DNA from 4 places in the Micromonospora sp. CPM1 genome. Region 1 is predicted to be linked to each of the others. Evidence: riboswitches for the same ligand, from Rfam matches in the RefSeq annotation. Region 1 holds a riboswitch; each other region holds the start of a gene.
What was found. A riboswitch is a leader RNA that binds a small molecule or an ion and turns the genes downstream of it on or off. The one in region 1 is predicted to bind cyclic di-AMP.

Region 1 (5,610 bases):
ATGGCGAGCACGATCACCGGCAGGGTGAGCACGGCGGAGACCCAGAGCCGGGTACGCGCGGTGCGCAGCTCGTCCACCGGCTCCCCGGCCGTGGCGGCCTCCGCCTGCTCGGGCGGAGGCGGCACCACAGCGGTGTAGCCGGTCTTCTCGACGGTGGCGATCAGGTCGGCCGGCGCGATGTCGTCGGCGTACCGGACGGTGGCCTTCTCGGTGGCGTAGTTAACGGTCGCCTCGACGCCGTCCATCCGGTTGAGCTTCTTCTCGATCCGGGCGGCGCAGGACGCGCAGGTCATCCCGCCGATCGCCAGTTCGATCAGGTTCGGCGCGGTGGGCAGCGCCTTTCCCGTGGCAGTCATCGCGGCACCTCCGGCGCTCAACTGTGCCCGTGCCCCGGGGTGCCGTGTCCGGCGTCCGGGGTCGGTGCGGTGGTGGATGCCGGCGCGGCGGGCGCGGGCGCGGTCCGGTCGCCGGCCAGGACGGTGAACTCGGCGGTGTGCACCGCGTCGCCGTGCCGGAAGTCCAGGTAGAGACGGTACGCCCCGGCGGAGGGCACCTCGGCCGCGAACGTGATCGCCGGACCGGCGGGGGTGCGCCCGTCGCCGGGCGTCCCCTCTGGGTGCACGTGCAGGTACGCCAGGTCGCCCTGCCGCAGCGCCACCAGGTGCCCGTACGCGCCGAGGTAGGGCTGAAGGTCGGTGACCGGCCGCCCGTCGCGGCTGACGGAGAGCGTGAGCCGGCTGGTGCGGCCCGGCTCCGGCGTTCCGGTCAGCGTGACCGTGTAGCCGTCGACTGTGGTGCTGGTCACCGGTGCCGGCAGCGGCCGGGCGGTCAGCTCGCCGGGGACCGTGACGTCCAGGCCGAGGGTCAGCGGCTCGCCGCCTTCGGGGGTGAAGTCGGCGAAGGCCCGCCAGACGCCGGGGCCTCCGAGCGGCGAGGCGACCCGCCAGGTGCCGTCGCCGGTCATCTCCGGGTGGACGTGCCGGAACCCGGACAGGTCCCGTCGGGCGACGATCAGGTGCATGCGCTTGTCGTGGGCCACCTCGAAGCGGGTGACCGGCGCGCCGTCCGGGCCGGTGATCCGGAAGGCGAACTGCCCGGCCGGGGCGGTGGCGGGCTGGAACGTGTAGCCGCGTTCGGAGACGAGCAGCCCGCCGGGCAGGTGCGCGGAGGCGCCGCTCTCGTCACCGTGGCCGGTGTCGCCGGCCCCGTGGTCGCTGTCGCTGTCGTCGTGGCGGGTCTCGGCGGCCGGGGCGACGGGATCGGCCAGGTTGCCGATCCCGTACGCCGCGCCGAACACCGCCACGAGGCCGAGGGCGAAGCCGCTGAGCTTCGTCGCCGTGTTCATGGTGTCTCCTCGGTTTCTACGGGTCCGTCGGACCCGTCACGCACCGACGAGGTCGTAGCCGGCCTCGTCGACCGCCGCGCGGACCGCGTCCGCGTCCAGCGGGTTCTGACTGGTGACGGTGACCCGGCCGCTGGCCAGGTCGACCTGGACGTCGGTGACGCCGGGCAGTGCGCTCAGCTCGGTGCTCACCGAGTTGACGCAGTGCCCGCAGGTCATGCCGCTCACCTGGTAGGTGGTCTCCATGTCGCCCTCCGATCTGATACCCCCCAGGGGTACGTTCGGAACGTTAGCATACCCCCGAGGGGTACGCTATCCTCGGTTTCATGACCGCGCCGTCCAGCCCGACCCGGGGCTACACCGCCAGCAAGGACCAACTCCTCGCCCGGCTCCGCCGGATCGAGGGCCAGGTCCGTGGCATCGAGAAGATGGTCGAGGACGACCGATACTGCATCGACGTGCTGACCCAGATCTCGGCCATCCAGGCGGCGCTGGACAAGGTCGGCCTGGGCCTGCTCGACGGCCACGCCCGGCACTGCATGCACGAGGGCGCCGCCGAGGGCCGGGCCGACGAGATGGCCACCGAGATGATGGCCGCCGTCGGCCGCCTGATGAAGCGCGGCTGAGCGGGACCTCCGGCCCTCGGAGCGGGGCACATCGACCCGCGCCGACGCGTCGTGCCGGTCGTACCGTCGAAGTGGCGGGCAGGCCGGACCGGCGGACCCGCGGCGACGGACGGAGGGCGGCCCGATGATGTGGCAGAGCCCGATGATGGGCTGGATGTGGATCTGGTCCCTGCTGGTGCTCGCGGTGCTGGCGGGGCTCGTCTGGGCGGCCGTGCGGTGGACCGGCCCGCAGTACCTGGGCCCGACGACGGCCCGGCGCATCCTGGACGAGCGGTACGCCCGCGGCGAGATCGACGAGGACGAGTACCGGCGACGCCGGGCCGGCCTGGGCTGATCCGCGCGGAGCGCGCGTCACCGGTCACGGTGCCCGGAAGCGCCCGGCCGGGTTGCCTACCATGGCCGGGCGACGACCCGGACGTGGTCGACACGTCCACGCCGGCCGGGTGACCAGACCGGTCCGGCGGACCAGGCGTCGCCGCGACCGTTGGGAGAGACGCCATGGGTGCCGACCACACCCACCCCGCACCCGCCGCGCCGCCGGGCGTACGACGGCTGCTCGTCGCCGTCGTGGTGCCGCTGTTCGTGATCACCGTGATCGCAGCGCTGGTGCTCTGGCCCCGGCAGGACCGGGAGCCGGTCGGCGGCGCGGACGTCCCCCGCTACCACGGCACCGTGACCCGGGTGGTCACCGAACCCTGCCCGCCGACCCCGGAGTCCCCGGACGGCGCAGGTGGCCCCTGCGGCACGGTGACGGTGACCGTCGAGCAGGGCCCGGACGCGGGCCGGCAGGTCGAGACGCCGATCCCGGCCGGGCCGGGCGCACCCCGGGTCGCGGTCGGCGACGAGGTCGTCCTGGTCGAGCTGACCGACCCGGCCGACCCGGCGGTGAAGTCCTACAACATCGCCGAACACCAGCGCGGCACGCCACTGATCTGGCTGATGGTGCTCTTCGCCGCCGCGATCGTGGCGTTCGGCCGCTGGCGCGGTCTCGCCGCGCTCGGCGGCCTGGTGGCCAGCTTCGCCATCCTGCTCGGCTTCGTGCTGCCGGGCATCGGCGCCGGCCAGCCTCCGCTGCTGGTGGCGATCGTGGGCGCCGCGTTGATCATGTTCGTGGTGCTCTACCTGACCCACGGCATCACCGCCCAGACGTCGGTGGCGGTGCTCGGCACGCTCGGCAGCCTGGTGGTCACCGGCGTGCTCGGCCTGCTCGCCACGTCCGCCACCCACCTGACCGGATTCGGCAGCGAGGACGCCACCACGCTGTCCATGTTCCAGGGCGACGTGGACCTGCACGGGCTGCTGCTGGCCGGCATCATCATCGGCTCGCTGGGCGTCCTGGACGACGTCACGGTCACCCAGGCGGCCACCGTCACCGAACTGGCGCACGCCAACCCCGGGCTGTCCCGGCGGCAGCTCTACCGGGCCGCGACCCGGGTCGGCCGGGCCCACATCGCGTCCACCGTCAACACCATCGTGCTGGCGTACGCGGGCGCCTCGCTGCCGCTGCTGCTCCTGCTGGTCGCCGACTCCCGCCCGGTGAGCGAGATCCTCACGAGCGAGTTCCTCGCCCAGGAGATCGTCCGCAGCGCGGTGGCCACGCTCGGCCTGATCGCCGCCGTACCGCTGACGACCGGACTGGCCGCGGTAGTGACCACCGCCGGACGGCGCTCGCGCGGCGCGGAACCGGCGCCACCCGCGGCCCGGCCGCCGGCCGGACGGGACGACGCGCTGGAGGCGCTCGGCGGCGGGAAGAGTACGGAGGCCGCATGGTGACACTCCGCAGCGTGACCATCGATTTCAAACGCGACGCTGGTCACGGTGCGCCACGGCGAAATCTCGCTATTGGTCGGCTTCCGGACGTAGATCCTCAGGAGTGCTGTCAGGTAACCTCGCTGCCGGTCACCGCCGAAGGCGCGCACCGGCGCCAGCGGTGCCGCCGCCCAATCGCCCGCGGGCGAGCCGGGGAACCAGGTACATGGGGTGAATCCGCGACAGCGGTAGGGGCCACTTCCGTCCCGAACCCGTCAGCTAACCCGGTCGGCGGCCGACGGAAGGGAACACTGTGACGGCACCCCTGCGCCGCTGGCTGACACCCGTGGTGGCCGTGCTGACCTCGCTGGCCGTGCTGGCCGGGCCGGCCCCGGCGACCGCGGCCCCCACCGCGGCGGCCCCCGGCACCCCCTCGGGACACGAGGAGGACGGCGAACCGCCGCTCATCACCGAGGCGATCGACGCCGCCAACCGGAACTTCCTCCAGGCCAAGGCGAAGCTCGCCAAGTCGCAGGACCGCCAGCGGCGGCTGGCGGCCGAGGTGAAGACGGCACAGGCCGAACTCGACGCGCTCAGCCCGCAGGTCAACCAGCTCGCCGCCCAGTCCTACCGGACCGGCCGGATGGGCGCGATGGCGATGCTGCTGGAGAGCAACTCGCCCGACTCGTTCGTCCGCCGGGTCAACGCCCTGGACGAGCTGAACCTCCTCAACGCGCAGCGCCTGGCCGCCATCAACGCGGTCAAGACCCGCGCCGAGCAGGCCAAGATCGCGCTCGACGCCGAGGTGCGCGAGCAGGAGAAGCAGAAGAACGCGATGGAGCGCGAGAAGGTGCAGGCCGAGCGCGCGCTGAAGCTCGTCGGCGGTCTCGGCTTCACCGGCGGCCTGGTCTCCGCCACCTCACCGGTCGCCAAGATCGCCCCCGGCCGCACGGCCGACGGCGGCTGGAAGGCCGAGTCGTGCAGCGAGGACGACCCGACCACGTCGGGCTGCGTCACTCCGCGCACGCTGCACGCGTACAAGGAGGTCCGCCGCGCGGGCTTCAAGCGCTTCGTGGGCTGCTACCGGCCCGGCGGGCCGTGGGAGCACCCCAAGGGCAAGGCGTGCGACTGGTCGCTCCAGAACAGCGGGTTCGCGCCCTGGCACAACAACGACACCCGCCGGTACGGCAACGAGGTCGCCGCGTTCCTCATCCGCAACGCCGACCGGCTGGGCATCTACTACGTCATCTGGAACCGGCAGATCTGGTTCCCGGCCACCGGCTGGAGTTCGTACAGCGGACCGTCGAACCACACCGACCACGTCCACATGTCGCTGCTCTGACCCGGACACGGTGAAAGGGGCCGCCCTCGGGCGGCCCCTTTTCGTCTTCCCGACGGCTCAGCCGGCCAGCGCCGGGTCGGCGGGCGCCGCCGGAGCGGGCAGCGGGGCCGGGGACTGCGCCACGGTCCGCACCTCGCCGCCGGCGAGCCGGTACGACATGCCCACCACCGTGCACCGCCCGGCCGCCACCCGCTCGGCCAGCACGGCGGAGCGGGCCAGCAGCGTCTCGACGGTCTGCGCGATGTGCACGTCGATGATGCCGTCGAGGTCGTCGACGCCCTGGCGGGAGGCGCGCAGCAGGCTGGGCGAGACCGCGTCCACCACCGCGCCCAGGTGCCCGACCAGGGCGGAACCGGTCCGGAACCCCTCCCGGGCGGCCTGGACCGCGCCGCACGAGTCGTGCCCGAGCACCACCACGAGCGGCGTGCCGAGCACGGTGACCGCGTACTCGACGCTGCCGAGCACCTCCGGCCCGGCGGTGTGCCCGGCCGTACGCACCACGAAGAGGTCACCGAGACCGCGGTCGAAGATGATCTCGGCGGCGAGCCGTG
Region 2 (5,610 bases), on a different contig from region 1:
CGGCCGGGCGCGGCCCGCGACGTACGCCTCGTCGTCGCTCTCCTCCGGCGGGAACGAGTGCAGCGCGTAGCGGCCGTCGCGTTCGAGGTCGCGGCGCTTCGGCGAGTCGATGACGAAGCACCAGAGGCCGTCGTCGGTGATCACCGGTGAGACGGGATGGACCCGGGGGCCGCCGTCGGCGCGGACCGTGGCGAGGTAGCCGAAGCCCGGCCCGTACTGCTGCATCAGGAGGCGGATCTCGTCGGCGAGGCGGGGCTCGTCGGCGGCGAATTCGGACCAGGAAGCCATGTGGACACTCTATCGAACACGTGTACGAAGATGTAGTGCGACACGCTGGTCACCCGTACCGGTCGCTATGGTGTTCCGATGCTGCTCTCCGACCGCGACCTGGTCTCCGAGATCAAGGCCGGCACGCTCGCGCTGGAGCCCTTCGAGCCCACGCTGGTGCAGCCGTCGAGCATCGACGTACGCCTGGACCGGCTGTTCCGGGTCTTCAACAACCACCTCTACACGCACATCGACCCGTCGATCCAGCAGGACGACCTGACCTCGATGGTGGAGGTGCCGGAGGGGCAGCCGTTCGTGCTGCACCCGGGCGAGTTCGTGCTCGCGTCCACGCTTGAGGTGATCTCGCTGGGTGACCAACTCGCCGGGCGGCTGGAGGGCAAGTCGAGCCTGGGGCGGCTGGGGTTGCTGACCCACTCGACGGCCGGCTTCATCGACCCGGGGTTCTCCGGCCACGTCACGCTGGAGCTGTCGAACGTGGCGAACCTGCCGATCACGCTCTGGCCGGGCATGAAGATCGGCCAGCTCTGCATCTTCCGGCTCTCCTCGCCGGCCGAGCACCCGTACGGCTCGGCCGTCTACGGTTCGCGCTACCAGGGGCAGCGCGGCCCGACGCCGAGCCGGTCCTGGCAGAGCTGGCGCACCTGGCCGACCCGCTGACGCCGCGCCCGGGGCGCCGCGCCCGGGGCCCCGCGCCCGGGGCCCCGCCGTCACCGGCGGAGCTCCGGAGCACGACCTCAGCCGGGACGGCCGTAGCTGTTGATGTCGCCGTCGTCGACCCGCTTCATGGTGATGGGCTTGCCGGACTGGGAGGCGTGCACCACCCAGCCGTCGCCCACGTACATCGCCACGTGGTGCAGGTCGCTGTAGTAGAAGACGAGGTCACCGGCGCGCAGTTCGGCCCGGCTGATCCGCTTCGTCACGCCGTGCTGCTGGCGTGCGCTGTGCGGCAGTGAGACGCCGCCCTTGGCCCAGGCCGCCATGGTGAGGCCCGAGCAGTCGAAGTGGTCCGGTCCGGCCGCGCCCCAGACGTAGATCTTGCCGATCTGGGCGCAGGCGAACTTGACCGCCGCACCGGCCGGGCCGCCGGGGTAGCCGGCCGGGCACGGCGCCGGGCGCAGCGGGCCGCCGCCACCCTTGCCGTACACCTTGAGCCGCAGCTTCTCCAGCTTGGCGATCTCGGCGTCGATCTGCTTCTTCTTCGCCGCGAGCTGGGCCTCGGTACGCGCCAGGCCGGCGATCATCTCGTCCAGCGGCTTCTTCTTCGCCGCCAGTTCGTCGCGCAGCGCGGCGACGGAGCGCACCTGTTCGTGCTGGCGGTGCGCGAAGCGGTCGAGCAGTTCCAGGCCGTTCACCAGGTCACCGGGCGAACGGCTGCCCAGCAGCGCGTTCACGGTGGAGAGGTTGTCGCCCTTGTAGGCGTCGGCGGCGAGCCCGCCGACCTGGCCGAGTGCGGCGTCCACCCGGGCCTGGAGGGGTGCGATCTGCCGGCCGAGCGCGTCGGCCTGCTTGCGCCGCGCGGCGAGCTGCCCGCGTACGACGTTGACCTGTTCGATGACCGGTTCGAGCTTGTTCCAGTCGCGGTCGATCTGGGCCTCGATCTCGGCGACCGAGGGTTCGGCGTGTGCCGCCGTGGCGCCGCCGGTCAGGACGACGGCGGTGCCGACCAGTGCGGCGAGGGCGGTGGTGAAGCGGGACCAGCGGGAACGCGGCGCGACGAAGGACCGGTCGACCGACCGGTTCGACGACGGCCGCGGGGCATGGAGTGCCACCGGGCGTCCGTACTCCTTCTTCCGTACCGCCTACCGGGTTAGCTGACGGATTCGGGCGGGAAGGGAGCCGCCCTACCGCATCGCTGCGGATTCACCCCAGGTACCTGGTTCCCCGGCTCGCCCGGAGGCGACTCGGCGGTGTCGGACCGTCACCGACCGGGTTGGACGGTGAGACGTGCGGCCGACGATTCACCAGAGTAGGGACCACCGTTATCGATCCGCAACTTCCAGCGCCGTGACACTCCGTACGCGATCCGGTGCCGCACCCCGCGCGGAGGTGAAATTTTCTTTCAAGGCTGATTACCCACTGGAAAGGTATTGACCCTCACGGGTGTGCGGAGTGAGGGTGGAAACGCAGTGACCCCCATCCCTGTCCAGGAGGTTCGATGCACCTCTCCGCCCCGCCGTCGGGCAGACGGATACTGCTCGCCGCCGCAGTGGCGACAGCCACCGCGCTGGCGACGACCGGCCCGGTGACCGCCGCGCCGGACACGTCCGCGCCCGCGAGCGACCGGCAACAACAATACGCCGCCGCCGCGGCCGAGTACGGCGTGCCGCAGAACGTGCTGCTCGGCGTCTCCTATCTGGAGTCCCGCTGGGACACGCACACCGGGCAGCCCAGCACCAGCGGCGGCTACGGCCCGATGCACCTGACCGACGCCACGCACATCCTCGCCATGCCGGGCAGCGCCCACGTCGACGAGGACGAGGACCCGCGCGGCGACGACGCCCGCCCGCTCAAGCTCGACCCGGCCACGGCCGCCACGCCGAAGCGGGAGACCCCGCTGCCGCCCGCCTCGCTCCAGACGCTCGATGCGGCCGCCGCGCTGACCGGGCTCGACGCGGGGACGCTGCGGACCGACCCGGCCGCGAACATCCGCGGTGGCGCGGCGCTGCTGGCGTCGTACCAGAAGGCCCTGGGTGGGCCGGTCGGTGCCGGCACCGACCCGGCGGCCTGGTACGCCGCGGTGGCCCGGTACTCCGGCGCGGACACCTCCGACGCCGCGGCGGCCTTCGCCGACGAGGTGTACGACCAGCTCGGCCAGGGCGCCAGCCGGACGACCGACGACGGCCACCGAGTCACGCTCGCCGCCACCGCCGCGCAGCCGGACCGTTCCCGCCTGGCCCGGCTCGGCCTGCGCAACGCCGAACGGCCGGACGGGCTGGAGTGCCCGGTCCGGCTTGCGTGCGAGTGGATCCCCGCGCCGTACGAGCAGCTCAGCGACGACCCGGGCGACTACGGCAACCACGACCTGGGCGACCGGCCGAAGCAGCAGAAGATCGAGTACATCGTCATCCACGACACCGAGGGCTACTTCGTCCCGAGCGTCGACCTGGTGAAACGGGCCGACTACCTGGGCTGGCACTACACGCTGCGCTCGGTGGACGGCTACATCGCCCAGCACATCAAGACCAAGGACGTGGGCTGGCACGCCGGCAACTGGTACGTCAACGCGAAGTCCATCGGCCTGGAGCACGAGGGCTTCGCCGGTCAGGGCACCTGGTACACCGAGGCGATGTACCGCACCTCCGCCAAGCTGGTGCGACACCTGGCGCTGAAGCTCGGCATCCCGATGGACCGCCAGCACATCATCGGCCACGACAACGTGCCCGGCATCACCGCCGCCAACGTGGGCGGCATGCACTGGGACCCGGGACCGTACTGGGACTGGTCGCACTACTTCGACCTGATGAAGGCGCCGTTCCGCGGCACCGGCACGCCCCGGACCGGCCTGGTCACCATCGACCCGGACTTCGCCACCAACCGGCCCGCGTTCACCGGCTGCAACCAGCAGCCGCCCGGCGTCCCGACGCCCCGGCCGCCGGCCGAGCCGTGCCCGTCGCGCGGTTCCTCGGCCGTGATCCTGCGGACCGCGCCGAGCCCGGACGCCCCGCTCGTCAACGACCTCGGGCTGCGCCCGGACGGCACGCCGGACACCATGTACATCTCCGACCACGGCGCCCGCGCCTCGGCCGGCCAGACGTACGCCCTCGCCGGCCGCCAGGGGGACTGGACGGCGATCTGGTACCTCGGCCAGAAGGCGTGGTTCCTCAACCCGGCCTCCGCGCCGACGGCCAAGTGGGCCACCGGCTTCGTGGTGACGCCGCGGCCCGGCAAGGCCACCATCCCTGTGTACGGGCGGGCCTACCCGGAGCAGGCCGCCTACCCGGACACCATCCCGTACCAGGCCATCTCGCCGCTGCAGTACACGTTCGCCGCCGGCCAACGGTACGCGGTCGGCGGGGTGCTGCCCGGCGAGTACTACCGGGCGGTCTCGTTCGACGGTTCCGCACCGGGTGACCGGACCGTGGTCCGCGGCGAGAACCGCTACGTGCAGGTCCAGTTCGGTCACCGGATCATGTTCGTGAACCTGGACGACGTGCTGATCCTGCCGTCCCCGGTCGGCGCGCCGCGCTGACCCGTCACCGCACACGAGAAGGCCCCCGGTCCGTGCGGACCGGGGGCCTTCCCGCTGTCAGGGGTTGCGGGTCAGCTGACCCGGACGAAGCCGGCGAGCGGCTGGGTGTTGATGCTCGACACCTGGACCGGTTTGCCGGTACGTGGCGCGTGCACCATCACCCCGTTGCCGAGATAGAGCCCGACGTGATGCAGGTCGGAGCCGAAGAACACCAGGTCACCGGGGCGGGCCTCGGAGCGGGAGACCCTGCGGCCCTCGTTCCACTGGGCACCGGTGAAGTGGGTCAACGAGATGCCGGCCGCCTTGTACGCGTACTGGGTGAGACCGGAGCAGTCGAACGAGTTCGGGCCGGTGGCGCCCCACACGTACGGGTCACCGACCTGGGCGCACGCCGTCTTGATGGCGGTCCGCGCGGCGCTGCTCACCACGCCGTCGATCTTGGGGCAGCCCGCCGGGCGGATCGAGGTCACCGGGAGCATGGCGGTCAGCCGCTTGATCTCCGAGTCGATCTGCTTCTTCTTCGCCGCGAGGTCGTTCTGCTGCTTGATCTCCAGCGCGATCAGCGCGTCGAGCTTCTCCTTCTGCCTGTTGTACTCGTCGCGCACCTTGAGCACACCGGCGATCTGGCGGCGCTGGTCGTCGGCGATCCGGTCCAGCATGACCAGCTGCTCGGCCAGCGCGCCCGGCTTGCTGTTCACCAGCAGCGCGCCCAGCTCCTGCGACGGGCCCTGGATGTAGTACCGGGCCGCGATGTCGCCGACCTTGTTCATGGCGAGCGTGGAGGCCAGCTCCAGCGGCACCATCTTGTCCTTCAGCGCCTTGGACTTCTTCTGGTTGGTCCGGAGCTGCGAGCGGACCTTGTTGAACTGCTCGATGGTGGGTTCGAGCTGCTCCCACTGCTTGTCGATCTGCGCGTCGATCTCGTCGACCGACGGTGCCGCGTGCGCCGGGGCGGTCAGCATCCCGGCGCCGACCGCGGCGGCTGCGACCAGGGTGACCAGACGGCGTACCACCCGTTGGAACCCGGCCCGCCGGCCGGGTGGAGCGCTCGGGGCGTGACGTTGAGGGGGCGTGGTTGCCACCGGCACGGACTCCTTTGCAACCGACCGCCGGGCGCCTCGCGAGAGGGAAGT
Region 3 (5,610 bases), on a different contig from region 1:
CCGAACGCGCCGGGACCGGTGCCCACGGGACGTGCGTGCGCCCGCTACCCTGGTCGGCGGATCGGCCGGGCCCGCCCGGCCGCAGGGTTGGCCGCGGCCCGCCCTGAAGGGGAAACTGGAACCCGGAGGTCCGGATTGGGTACGCCCAGGTGTGCCCAGTTCGCGAATTGCTCATCCCGGGGGGTGGCGACCGGGCCGTCGGAGGAATACGCTCGGTCGCGGCCCGCGTACTGATGAGGCGCCCGTCATGGGCGAGTGGAGGTGCTCGCGTGAGCCTGTCGATCGTGAAGTCGGTGCGGCCGGGTGGTGTCGTCCAGATCGCGCCCCGTGGGGAGATCGACGTCGACACCGCGTACGAGGTGCGGGAAGCGATCGCCGAAGTGCTCGCGAAGGGCCGCCCCTCGCGGATCGAGCTGAACATGCGGCTCGTCACGTTCATCGACTCGGTCGGCATCAGCGCCATGGTCGCGGGCTTCCAGACCTGCGAGGTCAGCGGCGTCAAGCTGGTGGTCACCGAGCCGAGCCGGTTCGTGCACCGGCAGCTCTGGGTGACCGGCCTGCTCGGCCTGTTCGGCGCGCCCGAGCCGTGGTTCGCCGACGACACCCCCGAGGTGCTGCCCGGCGCCTGAGCGCCGTTCACACCCCCTGCTGCCAGGGGACCTTCTACCCGTTGCCAGTCCGGCGTCGGTACGGGACGATCGTCGCGACGCACGACGGCGAGGGGGCCCGCTTGCAGAGCAGCGACAGCTTCAGCTACACCGTGCAGGCCCGGTGCACCCGGGCCGAGGCGGTGGCGCTACTGGGTGACCTGAGTCGCCAGGGTGAGCTGCATCCGCTGATCGTCCGGGTCCGGAAGCTGCCGGCCCGGCCGGGCGCGCTGGCCAGCTACGCGATCACCGACCGGCTGCAACTCGGCCCGCTGCACTTCCCGGTCACGTACCAGGCGGACGTGTTGATCGCCGGCGAGGACGAGGTCGTCACCGTGGCGCGTCAGCAGCCCGCGACGACGGTCCGCAACCACACGCGCCTGCGCGACGAGCCCGACGGCACGGTACGCATCGACGTGGAGATAACGCTCACCGCGCCGGCACCGCTGTTCGGGTACGCGTTCCGCCAGGCCCGGGCGGCTCACCTGGGCCTGGCGGCGCGTCTCGGAGCGACCCTGGAGGGCCGGCCGGCCTGATCCGGCCGCCCTCCAGGGCGCGCTCAGTACACCGACAGGTGCACGTGGTTGGTGTGGTCGCTGGACGGGTCGCCGTTGCCGCCGCTGTACGACTTCCACCCGCTGCTGGGCAGCCAGATCTGCTTGAACCAGATCACGTAGAGCACGGCGAGCGGGTCGGCGTTGCGCACGAAGTACGCGGCCAGGTTGTTGCCGTACGTCCGGTCGCCGCCGGTGGCCACGCCGCCGAAGCCGCTCTTCTGCGCGGCGAAGTCGCAGGCGCGCCCCTTCGGGTGCTCACCCGAGCCGCTGGGCCGGTGGCAGGAGACGTACCGGGTGAAGCCCGCCGCCTTGGCCTGTTGCAGCGCGTGCAGCGTGCGCGGGGTGATGCAGCCGTTCGCCGGGGTCGGGTCGTTGACGCTGCACGACTCCGACGGCCAGGAGCCGTCCGAGTTGCGCGGCGCGGGCTTCGCGTTCTTGCTGGAGGTGCCCTGGACGCTGCCACCGCCGCTGCTGCTGCGCGAGGCCCGGTCGTTCGCCACCTCGAGGGCGCGCTCGGCCTGCTCCTTGCGCTTGCCCATCACCGCCACCTGCTTGCGCTGCTCGCGGATCTCCCCGTCGAGCTGGGCGCGGGTGCGGGTGGCCTCGTCCCGGGTGGCGATCAGGTCGCGCAGCGTACGGTCCTCGTGCGCGGCGACCTGCTCCAGCGCGGCGGCCCGGTCCATGAAGCCCTCCGGGCTGCTGCTGCCGAGCAGCGCCCCGGCGGTGCCCAGGCGGCCGTTGCGGTACGCCACGGCGGCGATCTCGCCGACCTTGGCGTCCCGGACGGTCAGTTCGGCGCCGACCGTCTTGAGTTGTTCGTTGAGTTGCTTCTGCCGGTTCACCGACCGGTTGAGCGCGGCCTTCGCCTCCAGCCAGCCCTTGCTGGCCGCGTCGAGCTGGGCGCGCAGTTCGGGCGTGCCGCCCTCGTCGTCGCCGGGCGCGGCGGCGAGCAGGCCGGTCGCGGGCGCCGCCGAGGCGGGGGAGGCCGGAACGGTCGCGACGCCGAGGGTCAGCGTCGCGACGAGCAGGGCCGCCAACCGGGCGGCCGTCCGTCGTACAGGTGCCACTGGGGGCATTCACACGTCCTTCCGTCAGCGCCGACCGGGTTAGCTGACGGGTTCGGGACGGAAGATCCCTACCGCTGACGCGGATGCACCCCACGTACGTGGTTCCCCGGCTCGTCCCTGCGGACGATTAGGCGACGGCCGCCCCACCGGGGCCGGTGGCGCCCGCGGGTGCGGCCGCGACCGAGACTACCGGCGCTGCCCGGGCACGGCTCCGTGGAGCAGTGCCACTAGGCGGGGCAAAACCGGCATAAGACTACATTAGCCACAGCGATTTAAGTGTGTCCTAATCACCACTCGGTCTGTCCGCACACTCCGGCCGACGCTCCGGGTTCGACCTGCAACGTGGCGTGATCGATGGAGAAGTCCTCGTGCAGGGCGGCCCGCGCGGCGGCCAGCACGCCGGCCGGGTCCACGCCCGGGTCGGTGGTCAGGTGCGCCGAGGCCACCTCCATGCCCGAGGTGAGCGTCCAGACGTGCAGGTCGTGCACCTCGGCCACGCCGGGCACGGCGGCCAGCCGGTCGTGCACGGCGGTCACCTGGAGGTGTTCCGGCGCGGCCTGCACCAGGATGCGCAGCGCGGCCCGGCCGAGCCGCCAGGTGCGCGGCAGGATGAACAGGCCGATCCCGACGGCGACCAGCGGGTCCGCCCACCACCAGTCGGTCACCGCGATGACCAGCGCGGCGGCGATCACGCCGAGCGAGCCGAGCAGGTCGCCGAGCACCTCCAGGTACGCCCCGCGCAGGTTGATGCTCTCCTTCGACCCGGCGCGCAGCAGCGCGAACGCGACGATGTTGGCGAGCAGGCCGAGCACCGCCACCACCAGCATCGGGCCGGCCAGCACCTCCGGCGGCTCGCCGAAGCGGCGTACCGCCTCGACCAGGACGTAGATGGCGACGGCGCCGAGCAGCACGGCGTTGGCGAGGGCGGCGAGCACCTCCAGCCGGTAGAGCCCGAACGTGCGCTGCGGGTCGGTGCCGGCTCGGCGGGTGGCGGTGATCGCCGCGAGGGCCATGCCGATGCCGAGCACGTCGGTGAACATGTGCCCGGCGTCGGAGAGCAGCGCCAGCGAGCCGGTGGTGAAGGCGGCCACCGCCTCGACCACCATCAGGGCGGCGAGCAGCGCGAACGCGGCCCAGAGGCGGCCCCGGTGGCGGTGTGCCGCGTTGGCCACCGCGCCGCTGTGGTCATGACCTGCGCCCACGCCAACACCCTCCCTGCCGCGTACCGGCCCGGCCCAATGTATGTTCACATCGCTATGTATGCAAGTGAACTGTGGGTGGCGGCGGGGCCGGTCACCCCACCGGGTCGAGCGTGGTGAGGCGCTGGGTCGCCCGGGACAGCGCCACGTAGAGCGTGCGGACGCCCGAGCCGGGATCGGCCCGGATCTCACCCGGTGCCACCAGCACCACGCCGTCGTACTCCATGCCCTTGGCCTGGAGGCTGGTCACCACCTGGAGGCGGCCCGCGCCGAGCCCGCCCAGCCAGCCCGCCACCTCGTCCCGGCGCGGCACCGGCGTGATCACGCCGACGGTGCCCTCCACCTGCGCGAGCAGCGCCTCGGCCGCCTCGACGGTGGCCGCCGGAAGGTCGGCGGCGGGCACCGTGCGCTCGACCGGCGGCACGCCGGTGGACCGGACCGCGTCGGGCAGCGGCAGGTCCGGGTAGAGGCGGCGGATCTCCGCCGCCGCCACCGCGAAGATCTCCGCCGAGTTGCGGTAGTTGGTGGTCAGCTCGTAGCGGTGCCGCTTGCGCCGGCCCAGCGCCTGGTCACGGGCCCGGTCCAGCTCCTGCGGGTCGCCGGTCCAGGCGGTCTGCGCCGGGTCGCCGACCACGGTCCAGGACGCCAGCCGCCCCCGCCGGCCGACCATCCGCCACTGCATCGGCGAGACGTCCTGCGACTCGTCCACCACCACGTGCGCGTAGTCGCGGTAGTCGTCCGGACGCTCCCGCGCCGCCGCGCGGGCGGCACGCTGCCGGTCGGCGTACGTGCTCAGCTCGCGCACGCCACCGGCGAGCTGGTACGGGTCGCGCTTGGGCCGGGCCCGCTGCACCGGCTTGCCGAGCAGCGCGTCCAGCTCGTCCAGCAGCGCGATGTCGGCCACCGTCAGCCCCTCGGTCGCGAGGCTCCGGTACGCGTCGCCGAGCAACCGGATCTCCGCCGAGGACAGGATCCCCCCGGCGTAGCGGCGCAGCCGGTCCGGGCGGGCCAGCCAGTCCAGCACGTGCCGCGGGTGCAGCCGGGGCCACCACGCCTTGAGGAACTCGCGGAACTCCGGCCGCTCGATGATCTCGTCCTCGAACGCGGGCTGCTCCGGCAGCCGGCCCACCCGCAGCGTGCGGGCCTGCGCGTAGAGCGCGGCGAGCACCGCGTCGAACGCCGCCCGGCGCACCTCGTTGCGGCGCGCGCCCCGGGCCAGCGTCCGGTCCCGGATCGCGTCCAGCGCGGGGCGTTCCAGGCGTAGCAGCTCGCCCCGGTAGAGCAGGCGCAGCTCGGCGGGGGAGTCCGGCACCGCGTCCCGTACCGCGCGTTCCAGCACCCGGCGCATCCGCAGCGACCCCTTCACCGCCGCCACGTCCGGCGGGTCGGTCCGGGACGCGGACAGGCCGGGGAACAGCGAGCCGAGCGAGTGCAGCGTGGCGGTCTCCTCGCCCAGCGAGGGCAGCACCGAGGCGATGTACTCGACGAACACGCCGGACGGGCCGACCACCAGGATGCCGCCGCCGGCGTACCGGGCCCGGTCGGAGTAGAGCAGGTACGCGGCCCGGTGCAGCGCCACCGCCGTCTTGCCGGTGCCCGGGCCGCCGGAGACGATCGTGACGCCGTTGCCGGGGGAGCGGATCGCCTCGTCCTGCTCGCGCTGGATGGTGGCGACGATGTCCCGCATGCCCCGGCCGGTGGCCCGGGACAGCGTGGCCAGCAGCGCCCCGTCACCGACCACCGCCATGTCCGGCGGCGCGGCCTCCGGGTCCAGCAGGTCGTCCTCGATCCGGGTGACCTTCTCCGAGGCGGACTGGATCGTGCGCCGGCGCACCACGCCGCGCGGCTCGGCGGGCGTGGCCTGGTAGAACGCGGCGGCGGCGGGCGCCCGCCAGTCCACCACCAGCGTCTCCGCGTCCACGCCCCGCACACCGAGGCGGCCGACGTGCAGCACCTGCCCGGTCCGCAGGTCCAGCCGGCCGAACACCAGCCCCTCGTGCTCGGCGTCCAGCACGTGCCGGCGCTGGGCGGCGTGGAAGACCATCGCGTCCCGCTCGACCAGCGCGCCGAAGTTGCCGACCCGGGCCAGCCGGTAGCCCTCCCGCTCGGCCTCGGCCGCGGACCGGCGCAGTTCGGCCAG
Region 4 (5,610 bases), on a different contig from region 1:
CAGCGTGACCGGCCTGGGCATCCAGAAGGCCATGAAGATCATGTACAACGCGATGCTTCTGAAGACGTCGTCCTCGTCCTACCTGAAGTACCGCGTGTGGACGTTGCAGGCGGCGAAGAACCTCTACCCGAGCGGCTGCGCGGAGTTCAACGCGGTGAAGGCGGCGTGGACCGCGGTCAGCGTGCCGGCCCAGTCGGGCGAGCCGACCTGTGCCGGTGGCACCCCGACGCCCACGCCGAGCACCACGACCACCCCGCCCTCGGGCGGCTGCTCCGGCAACAAGCTCGCCAACCCCGGCTTCGAGTCGGGCAACGTGAGCTGGAGCGCCTCGTCCGGCGTCATCACCACCGACAGCGGCCAGGCCGCGCACGGCGGCTCGTACAAGGGGTGGCTGGACGGGTACGGCTCGTCGCACACCGACACGCTCAGCCAGTCGGTGACGATCCCGGCCGGATGCCGGGCGACGTTGAGCTTCTGGCTGCACGTCGACAGCGCGGAGTCGACCACCAGCACCGCGTACGACAAGCTCACCGTCAAGGCGGGCAGCACCACGCTGGCCACGTACTCCAACCTGAACAAGGCCACCGGCTACGTGCAGCGGTCCTTCGACATCTCGTCGCTCGCGGGCACCACGGCGACCATCTCGTTCAGCGGCGTGGAGGACAGCTCGTTGCAGACGTCCTTCGTCGTCGACGACACCGCGGTCACCCTGAGCTGACCGTGGCGTAGCGCGGCCGGTCGTCGTCCTCCCGGCGGCCGGCCGCCTCGTCGCGCCAGAGCCTCGTCGTGCCGGGCCGGGCCGTGCCGGGCGTCGCGGGGTCGCGGCGCCACGCCGGCCGTCGGGTCAGGCCGGGCGCCCGGCCCGGGACGGGGTGCCGCGGTCGCGGTGGATCCGCGCGGCCGCCTCGTGCATCGCGCGGCCGAACAGCTCGGCCTGGTCGCCCATGGTGCCGAGCCGGGCGGCGAGCGCGTCGGCGTCGGCCCGCGCCGACGCGCTGACCTGGGCGTCCAGCTCGGACAACGCGGCGTTGGCGGCGGTGACGAGGTGTCCGCAGAGGACGTCGAGGGGCTCGCCGGCAAGCTCCGGGTCGACCGTCACGGAATCCAGCCGGCCACCCTGGACGGCGACCGCGCGGACCCGCCCGCCGGCGGCCGTGCCCTCGGCGCGGAGCAGGTCACCCGGCTCGCCGTCGGCGTGCGCCGAGGCCCGGGAGCGCATCGCGGTGAGCGCCTGCTGCGTGCGGGTCAGCAGCTCGTCGAGGCTCGCGGCCGCCGAGAACGGGTCGTTGGTCATTTCCGCGCTTTCTTCACGTCTTAGCCGAGCACCGTGACCCTAGCAACCGGCTCCGACGAATCGCGGTCACCGGCTGTCGCGGGCCGCGCCCCGGCGCCGCGAGCAGGCCGGACACCGGCGGCGCGGCGTGTCGCGGACGGATGAACGCCCGGCCGGACGGACCGGCCGGGCGTTCTCCGGACCGCTGTCAGCGCAGGCGCAGCCGCTGACCGGGGAAGATCAGGCCCGGGTCGTCGCCGACCACTGCCCGGTTGCGCTCGTGCAGGGCACGCCAGCCGCCGTCGACGCGCTGCGCCACGGCGATCTCCGACAGCGTGTCCCCGCGCCGGACCACGTACGTCCCGGCACCGGTCGCGGGCTGCAGCGCGGCCTTCGTCGCGGGCCGCTGCGGCGCGGCCTTGCGCGTGGCCGCCCGCTCCGGGGCGGCCTTGCGCAGAGTGGCCTTCGTGGTGGCCCGCTCGCCGGCCGCGGCCGACCCGGCGTTCGCCGAGCCGCCCTTCCTGCCGCAGACCGGCCACGCGCCGATGCCCTGCCCGCGCAGCACCTTCTCCGCGACGGCGATCTGCTCGGACCGGCTGGCCAGGTCGGCTCGGGCGGCGTACCTCTGCCCGCCGTAGCCGTTCCAGGTGGCGCGGGAGAACTGAAGCCCGCCGTAGTAGCCGTTGCCGGTGTTGATCTTCCAGTTGCCGCCTGACTCGCAGCGCGCGACCGCGTCCCAGTTGACGCCCGCGCTGGCCGGAGCGGCCGCGCCGAACAGGGTCGCGGCGCCGACGGCGGCGCCGGCCAGAACCGCCCCGAGAGCGGTACGGCGGCTTCGGGCTGAGTATTCAGTTGCCATGTGGATTCCTCCACGCCGACGAGGTGAGCTGTCGGGTTCGGGCCGAGGAGCCCGGCCGCCGGTGGCGGCTTCACCCCGAGGTGACGATGCACCGTGGAACGTGTGGTTCCCCCGCTCCCGCGCGAGGTTCGGTTACCGGGGACGGCGGCGGGATTTGGCGTTTCCGGCCCGCGGTGTCCGCGTCTGCGGACGAAACCGACGCTAGGAGCGTTTTGCGACGATCGTCCACTTCTTGTGATGCTCTTCACCCGGCCGGGCTACCGGCGGCGGCGCTACGGTGGCAGGGCCAGGCAAGATCACGGGAGGGCGGGACGGATGACCGATCACGGACACGAGCTGACCTTCGGCGGCTTCCTCACCCCCGCCGCCGGGCAGCCCGACCAGGTGGTGGCGCTCGCCCGGCTCTGCGAGCAGGTCGGGCTGGACCTGGTCACGTTCCAGGACCACCCGTACCAGCCGGGCTTCCTGGACACCTGGACGCTGATGTCCTACGTGGGCGCCGCCACCGAGCGCATCCGCCTGGCCGGCAACGTACTCAACCTGCCGCTGCGCCAGCCGGTGGTGCTGGCCCGCAGCATCGCCAGCCTGGACCTGCTCACCGGCGGCCGGGTCGAGCTGGGGCTCGGCGCGGGCGCGTTCTGGGACGCGATCGAGGCGGCCGGCGGGCGGCGCCTGTCCCCCGGCGCCGCCGTCGAGGCCCTGGACGAGGCGATCCGGGTGATCCGCGAGGTCTGGGACACCGACCGGCGCGGCATGATCCGCGTCGACGGCGAGCACTACCGGGTGGTCGGCGCCAAGCGCGGGCCGGCGCCGGCACACCCGGTGGGCATCTGGGTCGGCGCGTACAAGCCGCGCATGCTGCGCCTGGTGGGCCGCGCCGCGGACGGCTGGCTGCCGTCCCTGTCGTACCTGCCGAAGGGCCCCGACGAGTTGCCCGCCCTGAACGCGCTCGTCGACGAGGGCGCCCGGGCCGCCGGGCGCGACCCGGCCGCGATCCGCCGCATGCTCAACGTGACCGGCACGTTCGCCCGCTCGTCGGCCGGTTTCCTGGCCGGGCCGCCGGAGCAGTGGGTGGAGGAACTGGCCGGGCTCACGCTGGAGCACGGCATCACCACGTTCGTCCTCGGCAGCGACGAGCCGCGCGCGATCCAGATCTTCGGCCAGGAGGTCGCGCCCGCCGTGCGGGAGCTGGTCGCCGCCGAGCGCGCCGCGCCCGCCGGCGGCGACGACCGCGCGGCCTCCGACGAGCAGACCGCCGCCGGCGGCCCGAGCACGCTCGGCGTCACTCCCACCCCCGACCCGGGGGTACGCCTGAGCGCGCGCCGCCCCTGGGACGAGTCCACCCGCCCGAGCGCCCCGCCGCCACCGGCCGGACACGTCTACCCGCCTCGGGGACAGGCCGCCGGACAGCACCTGGTGGACGTGCACGACCACCTGCGCCAGGAGCTGGCCCAGGTGCGCGACCTGCTGGAACAGGTCAAACAGGGTTCGGTCACGCCGGGCCGGGCGCGGGCCGCACTGAACGAGATGACCATGCGGCAGAACAACTGGACGCTCGGGGCGTACTGCGCGGCCTACTGCACGATGGTCACCCAGCACCACGGGCTGGAGGACGCCTCGATCTTCCCGCACCTGCGCCGCTCCGAGGCCGGGCTGGCCGCCGTGCTGGACCGCCTGGAGGAGGAGCACGTGGTGATCCACGGGGTGGTGGAGAGCGTGGACCGGGCGCTCGTCGAGCTGGTCCGCCGGCCCGGCGACTTCACCGGACTCCAGGAGGCGGTGGACCTGCTCACCGACACGTTGCTGTCGCACCTGTCGTACGAGGAGCACCAGATCGTCGAGCCGCTGGCCCGGCACGGTTTCTTCCCCGGCCAGCTGTGAGGTAGCTGACTTTTGGTTTCCTAAGTCAGGGGGGTACCGTCGACGCCATGACGGACCTCCTCGCCCAGCGTGACTCCTGGTCCACCGCCAACTGCTCGATCGCCCGGGCGCTCGAGGTGGTCGGCAACCGCACCACGCTGCTCCTGCTGCGGGAGGCGTCGTTCGGCACCCGCCGCTTCGACGACTTCGCCCGGCGGGTCGGCGTCAGCGAGCCGGTGGCCGCCGCACGCCTCAAGCAGCTCGTCGCCGACGGGCTGCTCGACCGGCGTCCCTACCGCGAGCCCGGGCAGCGCACCCGCGACGAGTACGTGCTCACGGCGAAGGGAAGCGACCTGATCCCGGTGCTCGTCGCGCTGCGGCAGTGGGGCGACGCGTACGCCGCCGACGAGGCCGGCCCGGCGGTCCGGGTGGCCCACGACGGGTGCGGCGCGCCGGTGCACGCGCGGCTGCGCTGCGACGCCGGGCACGACGTACCGCCCGGCGAGTTGGCCGTCCTGCCCGGTCCGGGCCTGCTGTCCGCCTGACCTCCCTTCCCCACCACACCTCGGAGCGAGACCATGAAGATCGCTGGAAGCACCGCCCTGGTCACCGGCGCCAACCGCGGCTTCGGCCGGCACCTGGCCGCCGAACTCGTCGCGCGCGGCGCCACCGTCTGGGCCGGCGCCCGCAACCCGGACACCGTGGACCTGCCCGGCGTCACCCCGCTACGCCTCGACATCACCGACCCGGCGTCGGTGGCCGCCGCCGCGGAGCGGGCCGGTGACGTGACGCTGCTGGTCAACAACGCCGGCGTGAGCACCGGCACCGACCTGCTCGACGGCGACCTCGCGCAGATCCGGCTGGAGCTGGAGACGCACTACCTCGGCACGCTGTCGGTGGTACGGGCGTTCGCGCCCCGGATCGCGGCCAACGGCGGCGGCACGATCCTGAACGTGCTGTCGGCGCTGTCCTGGTTCACGTTCCCCGGCGTCGGCGCGTACGGCGCGGCCAAGGCCGCCGAGTGGTCGATGACGAACGCCCTGCGCGTCGAGCTGGCCGGCCGGGGCGTCCGCGTCGCGGGCCTGCACGTGGGCTACATGGACACCGAGATGGCCGCCGCCGTCCCCGGCCCGAAGGCCCACCCGGCCGACGTCGCCCGGCTCGCCGCGGACGGCATCGAGTCCGACAGCTACGAGATCCTGGCCGACGACGTCGCCCGCCGGGTCCAGGCCGGACTGTCCGGCGGGGTGGCCGCGCTCTACCCCGCGCTCCCCTGAGCCGACCCGCCTTCGCCGAGGTGGCGGCGCCACCTCGGCGAGACGTTGCCGACCAACCGGCTGCCACGACAGCCGCCGGCCCGACCCACACCTGTGCACGCGGGCACCCGGGCACCCACCGTGATCAACACCAGTTCGGCGAAATGGCGGGGTCAGAGCCCGTCTGATACCACCACTCCGGCGAGCTGGAGTGGATCACGCAACTGACCCGACACCCGCCCGACCATCGACTTTCCGAGCGGGGTCGACACCGGCTCGGCGAGGTGGCGGTATCGGTGGCATGCCGATACCGCCACTTCGGCGTAATGGAGTCGATCACGCCGGCCCGCCGGGGCGGGTCG

Region 2: linked by a shared signal. The riboswitch ahead of M8C11_RS18585 (NlpC/P60 family protein) and the one ahead of M8C11_RS14775 (hypothetical protein) in region 1 are both predicted to bind cyclic di-AMP.
Region 3: linked by a shared signal. The riboswitch ahead of M8C11_RS21620 (hypothetical protein) and the one ahead of M8C11_RS14775 (hypothetical protein) in region 1 are both predicted to bind cyclic di-AMP.
Region 4: linked by a shared signal. The riboswitch ahead of M8C11_RS08025 (transglycosylase family protein) and the one ahead of M8C11_RS14775 (hypothetical protein) in region 1 are both predicted to bind cyclic di-AMP.

What each region holds. Positions count from the first base shown of each region.
Region 1 covers NZ_JAMHIU010000010.1:163,014-168,623, reverse strand. The annotation lists gene M8C11_RS14805 (cation-translocating P-type ATPase) at 1-356, opposite strand, end outside; gene M8C11_RS14800 (DUF748 domain-containing protein) at 374-1,345, opposite strand; gene M8C11_RS14795 (heavy-metal-associated domain-containing protein) at 1,382-1,588, opposite strand; gene M8C11_RS14790 (metal-sensitive transcriptional regulator) at 1,669-1,968, shown strand; gene M8C11_RS14785 (SHOCT domain-containing protein) at 2,093-2,302, shown strand; gene M8C11_RS14780 (YibE/F family protein) at 2,467-3,741, shown strand; cyclic di-AMP (ydaO/yuaA leader) riboswitch at 3,896-4,027, shown strand; gene M8C11_RS14775 (hypothetical protein) at 4,031-5,059, shown strand; gene M8C11_RS14770 (carbonic anhydrase) at 5,117-5,610, opposite strand, start outside.
Region 2 covers NZ_JAMHIU010000014.1:85,708-91,317, reverse strand. The annotation lists gene M8C11_RS18595 (pyridoxamine 5'-phosphate oxidase family protein) at 1-288, opposite strand, end outside; gene dcd (dCTP deaminase) at 367-945, shown strand; gene M8C11_RS18585 (NlpC/P60 family protein) at 1,023-2,057, opposite strand; cyclic di-AMP (ydaO/yuaA leader) riboswitch at 2,071-2,205, opposite strand; gene M8C11_RS18580 (N-acetylmuramoyl-L-alanine amidase) at 2,444-4,477, shown strand; gene M8C11_RS18575 (C40 family peptidase) at 4,549-5,559, opposite strand.
Region 3 covers NZ_JAMHIU010000018.1:27,999-33,608, reverse strand. The annotation lists gene M8C11_RS21630 (STAS domain-containing protein) at 270-629, shown strand; gene M8C11_RS21625 (SRPBCC family protein) at 731-1,183, shown strand; gene M8C11_RS21620 (hypothetical protein) at 1,207-2,280, opposite strand; cyclic di-AMP (ydaO/yuaA leader) riboswitch at 2,285-2,415, opposite strand; gene M8C11_RS21615 (cation diffusion facilitator family transporter) at 2,559-3,473, opposite strand; gene M8C11_RS21610 (AAA family ATPase) at 3,565-5,610, opposite strand, start outside.
Region 4 covers NZ_JAMHIU010000005.1:89,558-95,167, forward strand. The annotation lists gene M8C11_RS08015 (M4 family metallopeptidase) at 1-718, shown strand, start outside; gene M8C11_RS08020 (YbaB/EbfC family nucleoid-associated protein) at 845-1,294, opposite strand; gene M8C11_RS08025 (transglycosylase family protein) at 1,482-2,132, opposite strand; cyclic di-AMP (ydaO/yuaA leader) riboswitch at 2,131-2,276, opposite strand; gene M8C11_RS08030 (LLM class flavin-dependent oxidoreductase) at 2,448-4,013, shown strand; gene M8C11_RS08035 (helix-turn-helix domain-containing protein) at 4,061-4,537, shown strand; gene M8C11_RS08040 (SDR family oxidoreductase) at 4,571-5,269, shown strand.